4 regions of the Exiguobacterium sp. s194 genome follow, and region 3 is predicted to be linked to each of the others. Evidence: riboswitches for the same ligand, from Rfam matches in the RefSeq annotation. Region 3 holds a riboswitch; each other region holds the start of a gene.
What was found. Region 3 has a riboswitch for thiamine pyrophosphate ahead of thiT (energy-coupled thiamine transporter ThiT). Riboswitches for the same ligand answer to the same signal wherever they lie in the genome.
Positions count from the first base shown of each region.

Region 1 (3,835 bases), on a different contig from region 3:
TTTAAAATAACGGCACGGACACCGTACGCTAACATCCGTTCTGCTGCTTCGATGCTGTCTTCAAACGTCCGAATCGTCATCCCCGTCAACACTTCCGCTTCCGGCACGTTCGGCGTGACGACGGTCGCGAGCGGCAAGAGGGATGTCTTGAGCGCCTGGACCGACGAATCCTGAAGCAACGAGGCCCCGCCTTTTGCAATCATGACCGGGTCAACGACGAGCCGATTGAATGTGTGACGCCGCACCCCATCAGCGACCACCTCGATGCGCGCCGCATCGAACAACATCCCGGTCTTGCACGCCGCAATCGTAAAGTCTGAACCGATTGCATCGAGTTGTTGCGTCACGAGTTCCGGTGACACCGCCTCGACCCCATGCACCCCACGCGTGTTTTGGGCCGTGACGGCCGTCAAGACGCTCGTGCCGAACACACCGAGCTCCTGAAACGTCTTCAAATCAGCTTGAATGCCAGCGCCACCGCCCGAATCCGAACCGGCAATCGTCAACACTTGCTGCCGTATCATGACACCACCTCGATGCGGTCACTCGGCAACTCGACCGCCGTCATCTTGCCGAGCTCATTCAAGAAGTGAACGGGGAAGTCACCCGGCCCGTCGGCCAAAGCGGTAGCGAGTTCCCCGCACCGGGCATAACCGGCTAGCGCTGTCGCCGTGGCCGTAACCGCATCCCGTTCGACCGCAAGGAACGCACCGACGACCGCACTCAGTAAACAACCGGTCCCTGTCGTCCGGGCCATCGCGCCAGTGCCGCCTTTAATTTCAATCGTCACGTCCCCGTCACTGACGATATCCGTCTCTCCGGTCACGGCAACGACACAGTTGTAGCGCTTAGCCGCTTCACGCGCGATGTGATTCAAATCATCCCGCGTTTCCCCAGCGTCAACGCCGCGCGCCGCCGCGTCGAGACCAATCAATGTCGCGATTTCTCCGGCATTCCCACGGATGACCGTCACACGGACAGATTGCAGAATCGCCTGGGCGACGTCGCGCCGAAATGAGGTCGCCCCGACACCAACCGGATCGAAGACGATCGGACTACCTGCTTGATTCGCCGCCTGTCCGGCTCGAATCATCGTACGTTCCGTCATTGCATCGAGTGTACCGATATTGAGCACGAGCGCATCGCTTAAAGACGCCATCTCGGCCACTTCTTCGACCGCGGACGCCATGACCGGGGCCGCCCCGATGGCGAGCAACCCGTTCGCTGAAAAGTTGGCGACGACGATATTCGTGATGTTGTGGATGAGTGGCCGTTCGGCTCTGACTTTGTCCCATAAGTCGCGCTTCATCGTGTCACCCCCGCCGGTAAATCCCACGACTCGAGCGTCCACGCCATCTCCCAAAACGCATGCTCGTAATAACAACTCTTCAAGAACAGCTGTTGATACCGGACCCGTTCTTCCGCCGTCGCCTGCCCAGCGAGCACGTCGAGCCGTTCAATCTGTTCCTCGACGAGGTCGCGGAACCATTCCGACCCGTACGTCGCAATCCACGTCGCATAAATCGGGTGGTCGGGTGTCGTGTCTTTCATGCGTTCGCCAATCTCGTAATAAACCCAATAGCACGGCAAAATTGCTGCGAGCACGTCACCGAGCGTTGGACCGGCATGTTGCATATGGAGCGCATAGGCGTAAGCCGTCGGGGCCGGCTCAAACGTCGCCCACTCCGCCTCCGTCACGTTGAGCAAGGTGAAAAACTCACGATGCAGCGCATGCTCTGCTTCGATGGTATGGAGCGCGTGCGTCAAAAAGCGGCTCGCTACTTCCATGTTCGGGGCGAGTGTCGCGCCTTTCGCCTGTACTTTCGAGAACTGATTCAAATAATACGAGTCTTGCATGACGTAATGCCGAAACTTCGCCTCGTCGAGTTCACCCGTTCCGAGCTCGCGGACGAACGGATGGTCAAAGCTGGCTTGAAACAAGGCATCGGCCTCTTGTCGTAAATGTGCGGTGAATGTCATGTTTTCTCCTCCTTTGTAATCAAAAAAGACGCCGCCTTCCATAACGGAAGCGGCGTCGGATTTACACAAAGTGTACGAAAACAATCGGTTCGCCCACTTCCCTACGCTAGCGTGAACTAGATCAGGTTCAAAGGGTCTGGACCTCGTCCATCTCAGCCGCGTCACGCGACTCCCCTAGTGGTAAACATTATGAAATTCGGTCATCTACGACCACATCATATCAGTCTTTCTCCGTACTGAAAACCCTTTATCGTGAGAATCGCCGGTTCAACAACGTCCCCATTTGCGAGAACCGCTCGGTGCCGAGCTTGCGCCGGTTTGAGGCGGCGAACACGTAATAATCAACTTTGCCCATATAATAAATCAAACGCAGGCCGGCCAAGAAGAACGTGATCGTCGTGCTGACGGCAAAGCCGACACCGTACCAATCGATGCCGCGCGGCAAGAGCAGTAACGTGAACAACGCGTTCAACGTGAAGAACGAGATGTTGACGAACAACGCCCCGCGCCGGTCCTCGAAATAGAGCAACAACAACGTCAAGATGAGAATCATCGCATTCGCGAACGCCGCGAGCGTCGTCATCCGAAAGATTTGACCGATCTCATCCGGGACACCAATCCAACTGACGAACACGCCCGCCATTAGGATGGCGAACAGCGTCACCACGCCTTGGCTCCGTGCGAGTCGAATCAACTCATTTTTCAATACGGACGTCATCGTCTGTTTCGCCTTCTCGATTTGATGGAGTGCCCCACCGTAGTTGATCAATCCATAAAACGTACGGTAGCGCTCATAAAACCGGGTCTCGACAGCGACGACGAACAAGAGCTGCGTCGGGATAATCGTCAAGTAGGACCAAAAGATGGCCGTGTCATAATACGGGTTGAACAAGAACGAGTCCGCGATGATCACACGTCCTTCACCGAACCAGATGATGAAATTCGTGACCCAAATCCCGAGCACGTACAACACGCCGATGGCGAACAAGTCTGGATAGCGGTCGAAGTACTTGAAGTACGAGAACTCTTTCACCGCGTAACGGAGCGGGAACGTCCGGAGCATCGCGAAGAACAACCCGAACAACGTCACAATCATCCCGACCGTGAAACCGAGCAACAGCTCGAGACTCGACGGGTCGACCATGAGACGGCTAATCGCATAGACGCTCCCGACCGAGATAAGTCCGCCGAGCAGGAAGCTATAGGCCACCGCTTGATAATACTTGGCGGCACTTAAAAACAAGAACATGACCCAGATGACGTTAATCGTCATGAATAAAACGAACAACGTCAGTTTGTACAGAAAATCGAGCGGCGACAATAGCCAAAAGATACTATACAGCAAGCTTGCCGCGAGAATCGTCACTTTGAGCATCCCGGTGAACACCGGGAAAATCTCATGTGCCTTCTTCTCATAAAACAAGTCCGCCACGTATCGGGTGACGACGAGCTGTTGAAAACTGAACAAGATTTGCGAGAAGATGAACGCGTACGAGACCGAGATCATGAAGAGCGTCCGTTCGGCGAGCGACAACGTCGGCATTTGGAACGCCAACCATTGAATCGTACCGACGACCAAGATGACAATCAACCACGGTCCGGATGTGACGAGGCCGGAGAACGTGTACGCCTTCAGCCGGGACGAATAGTAGTCTTCTTGGAACAACTTCTGTAACTTAAACCCGATGCCCGCCATACTGTTCCCTCCTCGCTTCATAGATAGCCTTATAGCGGTCCACGACTTGTTGGAGACGATAATATTGGCGGACCCGCTCCCGTCCGTTCTTGCCGAACCGCATTCGTTCCTGCGGGTAATCCATCATCCATTCGACTTTGTCGGCGACCGCTTCCGGAT
Region 1 covers NZ_JACSLT010000009.1:77,850-81,684, forward strand. Annotated here, with positions in the region: gene thiD (bifunctional hydroxymethylpyrimidine kinase/phosphomethylpyrimidine kinase) at 1-521, opposite strand, end outside; gene thiM (hydroxyethylthiazole kinase) at 521-1,309, opposite strand; gene tenA (thiaminase II) at 1,306-1,980, opposite strand; TPP riboswitch at 2,062-2,166, opposite strand; gene pelG (exopolysaccharide Pel transporter PelG) at 2,228-3,676, opposite strand; gene pelF (GT4 family glycosyltransferase PelF) at 3,657-3,835, opposite strand, start outside.
Region 1: another riboswitch for thiamine pyrophosphate. It lies ahead of tenA (thiaminase II); the one in region 3 lies ahead of thiT (energy-coupled thiamine transporter ThiT).

Region 2 (3,835 bases), on a different contig from region 3:
GCCAAAGTACGTCCTTGGGTGCGACGCCGCTCCACGCTTCCAAGTAAACCGTACGCATCGTTTGAATCTGTTTATACCAGGCAACCTCGTCTTCTTCCGGCAATAAGTCGTACAGCGCGTTCCAAAACACGCGCACGCTGAAAAACGGATGCGTGACGGTCGCGTCGCCCCAGTCGAGGATACACAAATCATTCGTCCGTTCCCGCCAGAAGATGTTGCCGCCGTGCAAATCACCGTACTCAAGACTCATCGGCATCCCGGTCGCCAGCTCATCGCACATGGCAATCAATTCATCTTGAAGCGCGAGCACGGCCTCGGCTTTGTATTGCTCGAGCCCGGCGCAGAGCTCAGGTAAATACGTGCGAATTTCGCCCTTCAACTTGGCCGGTCGGCGGTCCGGGATGCCGTAAGACAAGTAGGTCTCGATCTGGTCGATCTCCTGTCGCTGCAGCTGTGCGTATTGACGCAACGCCGCTTCGTATCGACTCACGTCCGGTCGTTCACGTAACGCGTCTCCGCCGATGTCTCGCATGAGCAACCAGTTCCGGGCTGAATCGATGGCGATGACGTCAGGCACGAAATCAGGATACCGCTCGGCAAGAAACGCCGACAATCCGGCCTCGCCGCGGCTGATATCGGTCACCGCTTTGGCGTAGTAACGTTCCTCATTGAGCGCGCCAACAAGCAAGTACGTCAAATCGGTATCTTTGATCACGTGCCACCTCGCATTCGGCACGTTTGCCTCAATCCATCGTTCGAACCGTTCACGAAACGATCGGTCACGCCATGGGATTGCCTGTCTCATCCTGTTCACCCTTTCTTTCATCATCTCCTAGGAGGAAACGATATGGACGTTGTATATTACTCATACCCGGTCGATGCCATCTTGTATATGTACTTAGGGGCGACGGCCGTCGTCAGTCTCACCATCGGGCTGCTCGTTTGGCGTCTGTTCAAGCGCCGAGCTGTCGGCTTTTGGACAACGCTCGTTCTCAGCTTTGTCGGGCTGTCGCTCTCGCTCGTCTGGTTTCAAAACGCGTCCGTCGCCGTGTTCATGGGGACACTCCCGTGGCTGATCAATCTCGTCTTCTCCCTTTTGTTGTACGGCCTATTCATCGGCATCATCTATGTCACGTTCCGACCACGAAAGCTCGACCGCGTCAAATGACGGTATGCTATACTCATGTTAATAAACGACCACTAGGGGAGCCTTCGGGCTGAGACGGCATGCGCCGGACCCTTCGAACCTGATCTGGCTCATACCAGCGTAGGGAAGTGGTGTGGGATTCGTCTGTCTTTCCACGCCACTTTTCCACTTGGAGAAGTGGCGTTTTCATTTTGAAAGGAGACTATCTATGCGTATTCAACAACTCACTTGGATGGCGATGCTCGTCGCCATCGCCGTCATCGGTTCCCTGTTCATCTCGATTCCGACCGGTGTCGCCCGTGCCTATCCGATTCAACATATGGTGAACGTCATCGCCGCCGTCACCGTCGGACCGATCGGGGCCGTTCTCGTCGCGTTCGTGACCGGACTCGTCCGTGTCATGACCGGTACTGGGTCGCTCCTCGCGTTCCCTGGTGGCATGATTGGCGCACTGCTCGCCGGTATCTTTTATATGAGGACGAACCGCGTAGCCTTCGCCGCATTTGGTGAAGTCATCGGGACCGGCCTCATCGCTTCGCTCGTCGCCGTCCCGTACGCCAAGGTGTTGATGGGGACCGAGTTCGGGGCGCTGTTCTTCTTCCCGGCCTTCCTTGCCTCGAGCGTGACTGGGTCCGTGCTCGGCTGGATCGTCTTGGCTCGGGTCAAGCAATTGCGACCGCTCACGGCGAAGCGATAAGTACTTCCCTCCCACTGATATTAAATGGTAAAATCAGGATATCAAATATTAGGAGGTCATTTCTTGAATCGATTGACGCTATTACTGGCTGCCACCGCTTGCCTGTTCATGTCCGGTCTCTTGTACACGCTTGAACGCATCGCCACGTTCACCCGCTGGAATGCTCAAATTGCGACGGGCACGTTCTCCAGCGAGCCGATGTTCGTCGATGTGCTGCTCCAAAACGTGTTCATCTCGATTTTCGGAGTGGCTGCGATCGTTCTCTTTTTCAAAGCGGGCAGTGCTGTTCAAGGCTCAACGACGACGAAAACAGGGACGGCCGACTTATGACGGCTGTCCCTGTTTGACGTGATACACCCAAATCTCTTCCCCGTTCGCCTCATCAATCAGGCCACTGTCGACAAATCTCCCCTTCGCATAGAACCGTTTCGCCGGTTCGTTCATCGGATGCAGACTGAGGATGAGGTCATCGACATCGAAGCGTTCTTTCATCCACTGAATCGTAAGTTGTAAACATGTTGAACCGATGCCTTTCCCTTGCTCTGTCACATCGATCATAAATCGATCGAGCCAGATGTAACGCTCCACCTTGTTCTCGGCCCCAATCATCATGAAGCCGACGGAATGCTCATCGCGACAAAGCGCATAGCACTGCCACGCATATTTGACATCGGTTTCCATCTCGCGAAGCGATTCGGCGTTTGTTTCGATAAAGCGAGCTTGGTCAGAAGCGACGGTCAAGGCGACAACAGCCTCCCGGTTCGTGTCATCGACAAGTTGAATCGTCAGCGTATCGGCAGCCATCGGCGCACCTCTTCCATGTCCAGTCCGCGCTTCGGCAAAATATAGGCGCTGACCGAGGAGTTGTATAGATACACATAATCGTCCTCCTCGACGACTTCCTTGATTCCTGCCCATGACACACGCGTCTCGCCGAACTCATTTAAATCGCGCAGACCAGTCTCCTCCAAATCCATCGTGTGGGGGCCAATCATGCCTTCGTTGCTGCGCTCGTCGATGAGACGCCGCGTCTGCTTCCGGACATGCCGTTCAAAGTATTTCGGATAATACAGGAACCAAAGAATACTCGCGACCCCGTATATGCCATATAGCCACCAGTCCGTCTCTTGGAGCCACGTCGCCAGCACGAAAGCAGCGCCTAAAAAGATAAGTGGTCCGATGATTCGCTGTAAGAGGATCATCCGCTTTCCTGTTTTCGAACGTTTAATATGGCTCAAGTTGAACCGGATATAGTCGTCTTCTGTCAATTCGTATTGGATTTTCATCATCATTCCCTCCTCGGTGTCCTATACGTCTCGTATGAAGAAAAGTTCCGTTCAGGACGTTGATTGGATAAACTAAAAGAAAGGAGTGACATCATGAAACAAATCCATCACATCTGTATTCAAACACCCGACTATGAGGCGTCCAAACAATTTTATGAGGCGCTCGGCTTCGAACTCGTCCAAGAGTCACCTGACTTTCATACGCGCGCGTACAACAGCTGGCTCAAACTTGGCGATTTCTATATCGAGCTTCAAACGGCAAAAGTCGACGAGACGTTGTCGCCTTATTCAAAGCACGTGGCCGGCCCGGTCCACTTCGCGCTTTATGTCGATGACCTCGAAACAGAAGTGCGGCGCCTCGAGGACCTCGGTGTAACGTTCCTACCAAAGCACGGCGGGAACATCTACTTCGTCGTCGATGGTCATTTGAGTAAATTAAAAGCCCCGGAAGGCACGATTATCGAGCTCCGGGACACGTTTGTCATCAAGTGAGGCGCTGCCTCGCTTTTTTTATTGCTAAAATCGCACACCCTCATGTTTTTCGCCGTCTTCGAACAGGTACATGACAGAGAACACACTTTGTCCGTAACGTTTGGAGGCCTTTCATGAAATATCTCGATTATTGGAGTTACTTATCGCTCTCCCTCGCCAAGCTGTTCCTATTCAGTCTGTTGACGGCGAGCGCGTTCGACCTGCGCTTTTTGT
Region 2 covers NZ_JACSLT010000009.1:122,616-126,450, forward strand. Annotated here, with positions in the region: gene KNP85_RS12330 (aminoglycoside phosphotransferase family protein) at 1-805, opposite strand, end outside; gene KNP85_RS12335 (hypothetical protein) at 848-1,168, shown strand; TPP riboswitch at 1,193-1,291, shown strand; gene thiW (energy coupling factor transporter S component ThiW) at 1,356-1,844, shown strand; gene KNP85_RS12345 (hypothetical protein) at 1,908-2,174, shown strand; gene KNP85_RS12350 (GNAT family N-acetyltransferase) at 2,169-2,648, opposite strand; gene KNP85_RS12355 (YcxB family protein) at 2,630-3,130, opposite strand; gene KNP85_RS12360 (VOC family protein) at 3,224-3,622, shown strand; gene KNP85_RS12365 (LTA synthase family protein) at 3,736-3,835, shown strand, end outside.
Region 2: another riboswitch for thiamine pyrophosphate. It lies ahead of thiW (energy coupling factor transporter S component ThiW); the one in region 3 lies ahead of thiT (energy-coupled thiamine transporter ThiT).

Region 3 (3,835 bases):
CCTATGATTTTCTAGTTGCATCGTGAAAAAACCCGTGCTAATATAAACGAGTGTCTATTAGGACGAACCCACATAAAAAAGGAGGGGAAACGCATGGCACGTAAATGCTACGTAACAGGTAAATCACCTAAATCAGGTAACAACCGTTCGCACGCACTCAACAAGACAAAACGCACTTGGGGTGTAAACGTACAAAAAGTTCGTATTCTCGTTGACGGTAAACCTAAACGAGTTTGGGTTTCAGCTCGCGCTCTTAAATCAGGTCTCGTTGAACGCGTATAATTTTTATACACGAACGAAATAAATCCCAGCGGCATTCGCCGATGGGATTTTTTTGTGTTCATTTTTTGACATACAGCACGAGCACCATGCCTTCGTGCACGATCAAATCCGCCGCTTCATCGTCCCATTCGTTCGAGATGGTGAGCGCCTCATGGCTGACGACATCGTGACGGTCGAGCGGATATTTGACGCCGCGGATGGTCACGTTCGCCTGCTTCCATGGGATGAGCGACAAATAGTGACCGTCTTGACGCGGGAGTTCATAGCGTCCCGACCCGACGAGTCGTACCGTCTGCCCTGCCGTGACGAGACGCATCTCCGGATACGCCTCGAGCAGACCGATATTGCTGAGCGTCATATCGAGCCGGCCGCCGAGCGCACCGTAGACAATCATCTCCGTCGCGCCATGCCCCCGTGCCGCCTCGAGAGCGATCTCGAGGTCGGTCACATCTTTCTCAGATGGATAGCGGACGGCGTCGATCGGCACTTCGCCCGTGAAGGAGTCGAAATCGCCGACGACGAGATCTGGGTTCAGCCCGTGGTTCAACAGTGTCTCGTACCCCCCATCGACGCCGATGATGTAATCGACGTCACGCGGGAGTCCCGAGATTGGTTCCGGGCTGGCCGCCACAATCAACACCCGCATTAGCGGACGTCCCGGGTCGCGAGCGTCGCGAAGCGCGGCGCCGAGACGAACAAGAGGACGAGGACGACGGCCGACACGAGGAAGGACGGGAGCATGTACGTCATGTTATAGGCGAACGAGTAGGCGACGACCGGACCTTCCGCGTATTCGGCGAAGAAGACGATCCCCGACAAGACGTGGGCGCCGTAACGAAGCAGTGAACCGAGGAGCGCGCCGAGCACCAAATAAACGACGAGCGTCTTTTTCGCCTCATCCTTGGCGGCTCGTTTCACTTGACCAGCAAACAGTCCCGCCATCCCGACGACACCGTAAGCGAACGTGTAGTCGAGCAGGAACTGGACAGGCGTGAAGATATAGGCCCCGAACAGCAGTTGCAGCGTTCCGACAAGTGCACCGGTCGCAAGTCCGCCTTTCAAACCGTGACGATACGCCATGACGAAAATCGGCAACATCGCCAAGCTGATTGACCCGCCTTGCGGCATCCGGAACGGGATGAGCAAATCAAAAATCAAACCGAGTGCGGCGAACAATGAGATTTCAATGAGCGCCTGTAATTTTAAACGTTGTTTCATCTATTTCCCTCCTTAAAATATGAGCGAACGACAAAAAGCAGCATGACGTAAACGCCATGCTGCTATCGAGTAGCAACGTGCATTTTCGCCACATCCCTACGTCCGTGTGAACGGAACAGGTTCAAAGGGTTAGCGTATGCCTCTCAGCCACAGAATGTGACACCCCTTGCGACAATATTTGTTGTTCTATGGACGATTATACACGAGATGCGTTGCGAATGCTATCGATTGCATCTTTATAGCTCGGCTCGTTATAGATGGCCGAGCCGGCCACGAGCACGTCAGCACCGGCATCGATACATAATTTCGCAGTCTCCGCGTTGACGCCGCCGTCAATCTCGATTTCAAAGTCGAGACGGCGCGCTTGGCGCATCTCGTTCAACGCCGCGATTTTCGGCACGACCGATTCGATGAACTTCTGACCCCCAAAGCCAGGGTTCACCGTCATGAGAAGTACCATGTCGACGTCACCGAGCACGTGTTCAATCAATGACAGCGGCGTATGCGGGTTGAGAACGACGCCACACTTGGCTCCGGCCGCCTTAATTTGTTGAAGCACGCGATGCAAATGGTTCGTCGCTTCGACGTGGACGGTGACGATGTCCGCTCCCGCCTTGATGAAGTCTTCGACGAAGCGCTCCGGTTGGTCGATCATCAAGTGGACGTCTAACACCATGTCCGACTTCTTCCGTAAGCTCGCGAGCACCGGGAGACCGATCGAGATGTTCGGGACGAATTGACCGTCCATGACGTCAAAATGGATATAATCCGCGCCGGCCTCTTGGACCGCCTTCACTTCTGCCTCTAGGTTGGCGAAGTCCGCCGCTAAAATCGAGGGTGCAATTTTAATCATGTCAGTACCTCCGTTGTCTATCGTTTAACTCTGCCATAAACGTAACATAATTCTCATAACGGGTGGAAGCGATTTCTCCCGCCTCGACGGCCGCTTTGACGGCACAACCCGGTTCGTTCAAATGGGCACAGCCTCGGAACTTACAGTCGTCGTGCCGCTCGACGAACTCAGGGAAGCACCAGCGCATCTCCTCGACTTCGAGTTCTTCTGGGAACTCGAGGCTTGAGAAACCAGGCGTGTCAGCGACGAGCCCGTCAGCGAGCGTGATGAGCGTGACGTGACGCGTCGTGTGCTTGCCTCGGCCGAGCGACTTCGAGATTTTCCCGGTCGCGAGTTCTAGTTCCGGCGCGACCGCGTTCAAGAGCGAACTCTTGCCGACTCCGGTCTGTCCGGCAAACACGCTCGTCTTCTCTTTAAACGACCCACGAATTTGTTCAATCCCCGACCCGGTCTCCGTCGACGTCTCGATGACCTCATAGCCGATTGACCGATATAAGGCCGCTGCCGCTTGAATCGTTTCGAGTTCCGACTCCGTCAACAAGTCCATTTTCGTTAAGACAATAATCGGATGGACTTGCTTCGATTCGATTAAGACGAGGAAACGGTCGAGCAGATGGAACGAGAATGCCGGTTCCTTGACCGAGAACAGCAAGAACGCTTGATCGATGTTAGCGATCGGCGGGCGGACGAGATGGTTCGACCGCTCATCGACGGCCAAGATATAGCCTGTGCCGTCCCCTTGGTCTTGAATATCGACATCGTCGCCGACGACCGGCGAGATGTTCCGGTTGCGGAAATTGCCGCGGGCGCGACAACGGATCTCTTGTTTCTCTTCCGTCATGACATCATAAAACCCGCCTTGTAATCGAATAATCGTACCTTTCATCCTATGACCTCCTTAGAAAAAGAGGCGACGCGCGCGCCACCTCTTCATTGTGAATCTTTTGCTTGTGCGTACGTCACCGTATCCGTCCGGACGACTTCCCCGTCGACTTCGATCGTCGCGGTTCCGACTTCGTCCGGTGCAATGACGAGCGTATACGAGTAAGTCGTCGTCTCCGTTATCTTATCACGCAACACTTCGACTTCGCCACGGGCGTCTACCGTCCGAATGACGACCTCGAGTGCCACAGGTTCTTCGCCTTCAGCAGGCGGATCGATTTCGACGTTGACTTCCCGTTCAATCGAGACGTCGGTCGGTTCGACCCCTTGCGACACGATGACGGTCAATTCCGTCCCCGGGTCGACGGCTGTTCCGGCCGTCGGTAACTGACGAATGATTTGGTTGGCGGGCACGCTCGTTGAATACTCGTCTCGTTTGACGATTTTCAAGCTATTCTGTTCGGCGTACGTCGTCGCTTCCTCAAACGTATACCCGGCTAAATTGGCGAGTTCGACTTTATTGCTACCGGTCGAGACGACGAGCGTCACCGTCTCTTCAGACGGGACGACCTCGTTGTCCGGAGCAATCGACTGGGAGAT
Region 3 covers NZ_JACSLT010000001.1:276,390-280,224, forward strand. Annotated here, with positions in the region: gene rpmB (50S ribosomal protein L28) at 94-282, shown strand; gene KNP85_RS01430 (thiamine diphosphokinase) at 341-928, opposite strand; gene thiT (energy-coupled thiamine transporter ThiT) at 928-1,500, opposite strand; TPP riboswitch at 1,577-1,677, opposite strand; gene rpe (ribulose-phosphate 3-epimerase) at 1,697-2,353, opposite strand; gene rsgA (ribosome small subunit-dependent GTPase A) at 2,355-3,239, opposite strand; gene pknB (Stk1 family PASTA domain-containing Ser/Thr kinase) at 3,284-3,835, opposite strand, start outside.

Region 4 (3,835 bases), on a different contig from region 3:
CTGGAACCCGGAGACGGGTGAAAAAGTGCTCGAGGTGCTCGTGCCGGCCCCGAACGTCACATCGTGCTGTTTCGTCGGTGACGACTTGAACCAACTCGCCATCACGACGGCTCGTGAAGGAATGGATGACGAGGCACTCAAAGCCCATCCGGACGCGGGGTCGGTCTTTAAAATCGATACAGACGTGAAAGGGATGCCGCTCTATCGGTTTGGACGATAAGGAGGTAAAGAGATGGTGAAGCGATTGCTCGTTCGTGCAGGCATCGGTTTGGCACTCGCGGCAGTGGCCCGGGTCGGGATTCAAAAACTATTGGATTCGAACCAGGAAGACGACCACACGTATTTGAATCCGCGCTGGGATGAGGCCCCGAGTGTCGATGCCGATAAGGATGAGGATGAGGTCGGTCTGACGCAACTCGATTCGATTTATCGGGCCGAGTGGCAAGCGAACACGTATCCCCGCTCCGAGGCGGAACGCAAGGCGTTGGAAGAATAGGGAAAGGAACACGTCCGGGAACGGGCGTGTTTTTTCTTGACAAGACAAAGGTGACCCGTCATTATCTAAAGAGTAATGATTACGATTTAGGAGTGAAGATACATGAAACGAATTCCAATCACGGTGCTGTCCGGTTATTTAGGGAGCGGCAAGACGACGTTGATGAATCATCTGTTGAACAATCGGTCCGGCAAGAAATATGCGGTCATCGTCAACGACATGAGCGAGTTGAACATCGACGAACGATTGATCGAGCAGAACGGTTTCTCGCGGACGGACGAAAAATTGGTCGAGCTATCGAACGGCTGCATCTGTTGCACGCTCCGTGAGGACCTGCTCGAAGCGGTACAGGACATCACGAACGACCGTGAGCTCGACGGGATTATCATCGAGTCATCTGGCATCTCAGAACCGATTCCGGTCGCTCAAACGTTTACATACGCCGATGACGCCCTTGGCATCGACTTGACGAGCCGTGTCTATATCGATGCGATGGTGACGGTCGTCGATGCGTATCGGTTCTTGAAAGATTTCAACTCGGGCGAGTCGCTTCATGAACGGAAGCAGGCCATCGATGAGACGGACGTCCGCGAGGTCGTCGACCTGCTTGTCGACCAAATCGAGTTCGCGGACATCATCGTCTTGAACAAGGCGGACCGCGTGACCGAGACAGAACTCGGTGAGATGGCCGGGCTGTTGAAGGCGCTCAATCCAACCGCCAAACTGTTGACGTCAGTTTACGCGAACGTGGAGTTGACGGAGCTGTTGGACGTCAATCTTTTCGATTTCGAGCAGGCGATGCACGCCGCCGGCTGGATTCAAGAACTAGAGGCCGAGACACACACACCAGAGACGGAGGAATACGGCATCAGTTCGTTCGTCTATCGCCGCCGCCGTCCGTTTCATCCGGAGCGGCTCCACGCCTGGATCGAGGCGTTCCCGGATCAAGTCGTCCGCGCCAAAGGTTTCTTATGGATCGCCTCCCGGAACGACATCGCCTGCCTGTTCTCGCAAGCGGGGTACGCATCGACGCTCGAACACGCGGGACGTTGGCTCGCGACGCTGCCGGAGGAAGAGCGGAGTCTCATGTTCACGGCAGAACCTGAGCTCGCCGCCGACTACGTCGAGCCGTACGGGGACCGTCAGACGGAGCTCGTCTTGATCGGGCAGCGGATGGAGCGTGCGGTCATCGAGGCCGGACTCGACGCGTGTCTGTTGACGGATGAGGAGATGGCGCTCGATTGGACGACGTTGCAGGACACGCTTCCGGGGAACGGTATCGTGACTTTCACATAAACCGTTTACAAATTCGGAGCGGTCGTCTATACTTCTCGTTGCATAGATAACCGCATACATTGGACTACACTAGGGGTGCTTCGGCTGAGATGTGAGCATGGCTCCAATCCCTTATGACTCGATCCGGGTAATACCGGCGTGAGGAAGTGTGGCACTTTTTCTAATGGATTATTACATTGGACGAGTGGCCGCATTCTCATGGATGCGGCTTTTTTGTGTACATACAATAAGGGGGAATAGAACATGAACAACCAATGTGGTACGAGTCCGATCGTCGGATTCCGCTTTACGCTGAGCCCAATGACATCTGATTTTGTGAGTGTCATCAAAGGGGCATTGAAAGAGACGAACTTGCAAAACGTTTGGCGGCATACCGATGACGTCTCGACGGTCATCCGGGGACGCAGTGAGCATGTGTTCGACGTGGCCAAAGCCGTCTTGTCACATGCGTCGAAGAACGGGGAACATATGTCGATGAGCGGGACGTTCTCGGTCGGCTGCCCAGGCGACACGGCAGGAGACAACCTGCTCGACGTGACGACTGATCCTGTGAACGGTCCGGTATCGACCCAGTACGTCTCTTCCCAGTTCGCCCTCTATCCGCTCGGGGACGCGAAGTATATGGACATCATCTACGAAGAAATTGCCTTTGCGAAAGAGCGTGGCGTCTTCAATGACTCGATGCATTACGCCTCGGGCATTCACGGCGACATCGAACCGGTGTTTTCATTTTACGAGGCGACGTTCGACCGGGTCCGTGCGAAGACGAGCCACGTCGTCATGACGGTGACGTTCAGCGTGAACAGCCCGTCACACGAGGGACAACAGCATGCTTAAGTCGTGGAAGTTAAAAGAAATCGTCTTGTTGGCCATTTTATCGGTCGTGTTCGCTGTCGTCTATTTGGCGTTCGTCCATGTCGGGAATCTATGGGCTGGCTTGATTGGACCGATCGCGTACGAATGGATTTTTGGGATTTGGTTCATCGTCTCGATTATTGCGGCTTATATCATCCGCCGACCTGGCGCCGCATTCTTGTCCGAAGTGCTTGCGGCGACGATTGAGATGATGATTGGTAACGCGATTGGACCTCGTATTATTTTAGTCGGGATCATTCAAGGACTTGGTGCTGAAGCAGCGTTTGCGGTCACGAGCTACAAGCGATATGACCTTTGGGTGCTCATGCTGGCCGGATTTGGTGCAGCTGCGACTAGTTTCGCGTATACGTACGTCATGGGTGGACTCGCTGCCCTCAGTCCGACATACGTGGCGACGATGTTCGCGTTACGAGCGACGAGCGGGATGCTCATTGCCGGTCTGGGAGGTAAGATTTTAAGCGACTTGTTGCTTCGGACGGGTGCGCTCGAAGGGTATGCCATCGCGCGTCAGGGACGTGTGCATGGTTGAGGCAGAACAGCTGTCATTCCGCTATCCGGAAAAACAGCGCGAAGTATTGACGGATATCACGCTTCAATTAACGGCTGGGAGGACACTCATCACGGGGGCGAGCGGGTCGGGAAAATCGACATTGTTCTCTTTGTTGAATCGTCTGTATCCGGATAACTGCGATGGCATCGTGACAGGCAAATTACACTTGTTTGACCGCTCTTATGATACGTATGCAGCTGGTGAGGTGAATCGTCGTGTCGGAACGGTGTTTCAAGATCCTGACAGTCAGTTCGTCATGCAGACGGTCGAGGAGGAATTGATTTTCACACTCGAAAATTTTGCCGTGGCGAGGGACGAGATGATGGCGCGTGTGGCCAAGATTTTAGCGGAATTGCAGTTGACCGATTATCGTGACCGAGTCATTCATGACCTGTCAGGTGGTGAAAAGCAACAAATCGCTGTCGCCTGTGCTTTGATCGGGAAGCCGGAATGGCTACTGCTCGATGAGCCGCTCGCGCACCTTGATCCCGAGACATCAACCCGTTTCGTTCAGTGGCTCGACAACGTCGCACAGACGGTAAACGTTGTCGTCATCGAGCATCGACCCTTCCTATGGGGCGGGTTCTTCGACAGAGAAGTGGAACTCGTGAACGGAC
Region 4 covers NZ_JACSLT010000005.1:118,748-122,582, forward strand. Annotated here, with positions in the region: gene KNP85_RS07635 (SMP-30/gluconolactonase/LRE family protein) at 1-220, shown strand, start outside; gene KNP85_RS07640 (hypothetical protein) at 233-496, shown strand; gene KNP85_RS07645 (GTP-binding protein) at 599-1,792, shown strand; TPP riboswitch at 1,854-1,954, shown strand; gene KNP85_RS07650 (YkoF family thiamine/hydroxymethylpyrimidine-binding protein) at 2,036-2,629, shown strand; gene KNP85_RS07655 (ECF transporter S component) at 2,622-3,197, shown strand; gene KNP85_RS07660 (ABC transporter ATP-binding protein) at 3,190-3,835, shown strand, end outside.
Region 4: another riboswitch for thiamine pyrophosphate. It lies ahead of KNP85_RS07650 (YkoF family thiamine/hydroxymethylpyrimidine-binding protein); the one in region 3 lies ahead of thiT (energy-coupled thiamine transporter ThiT).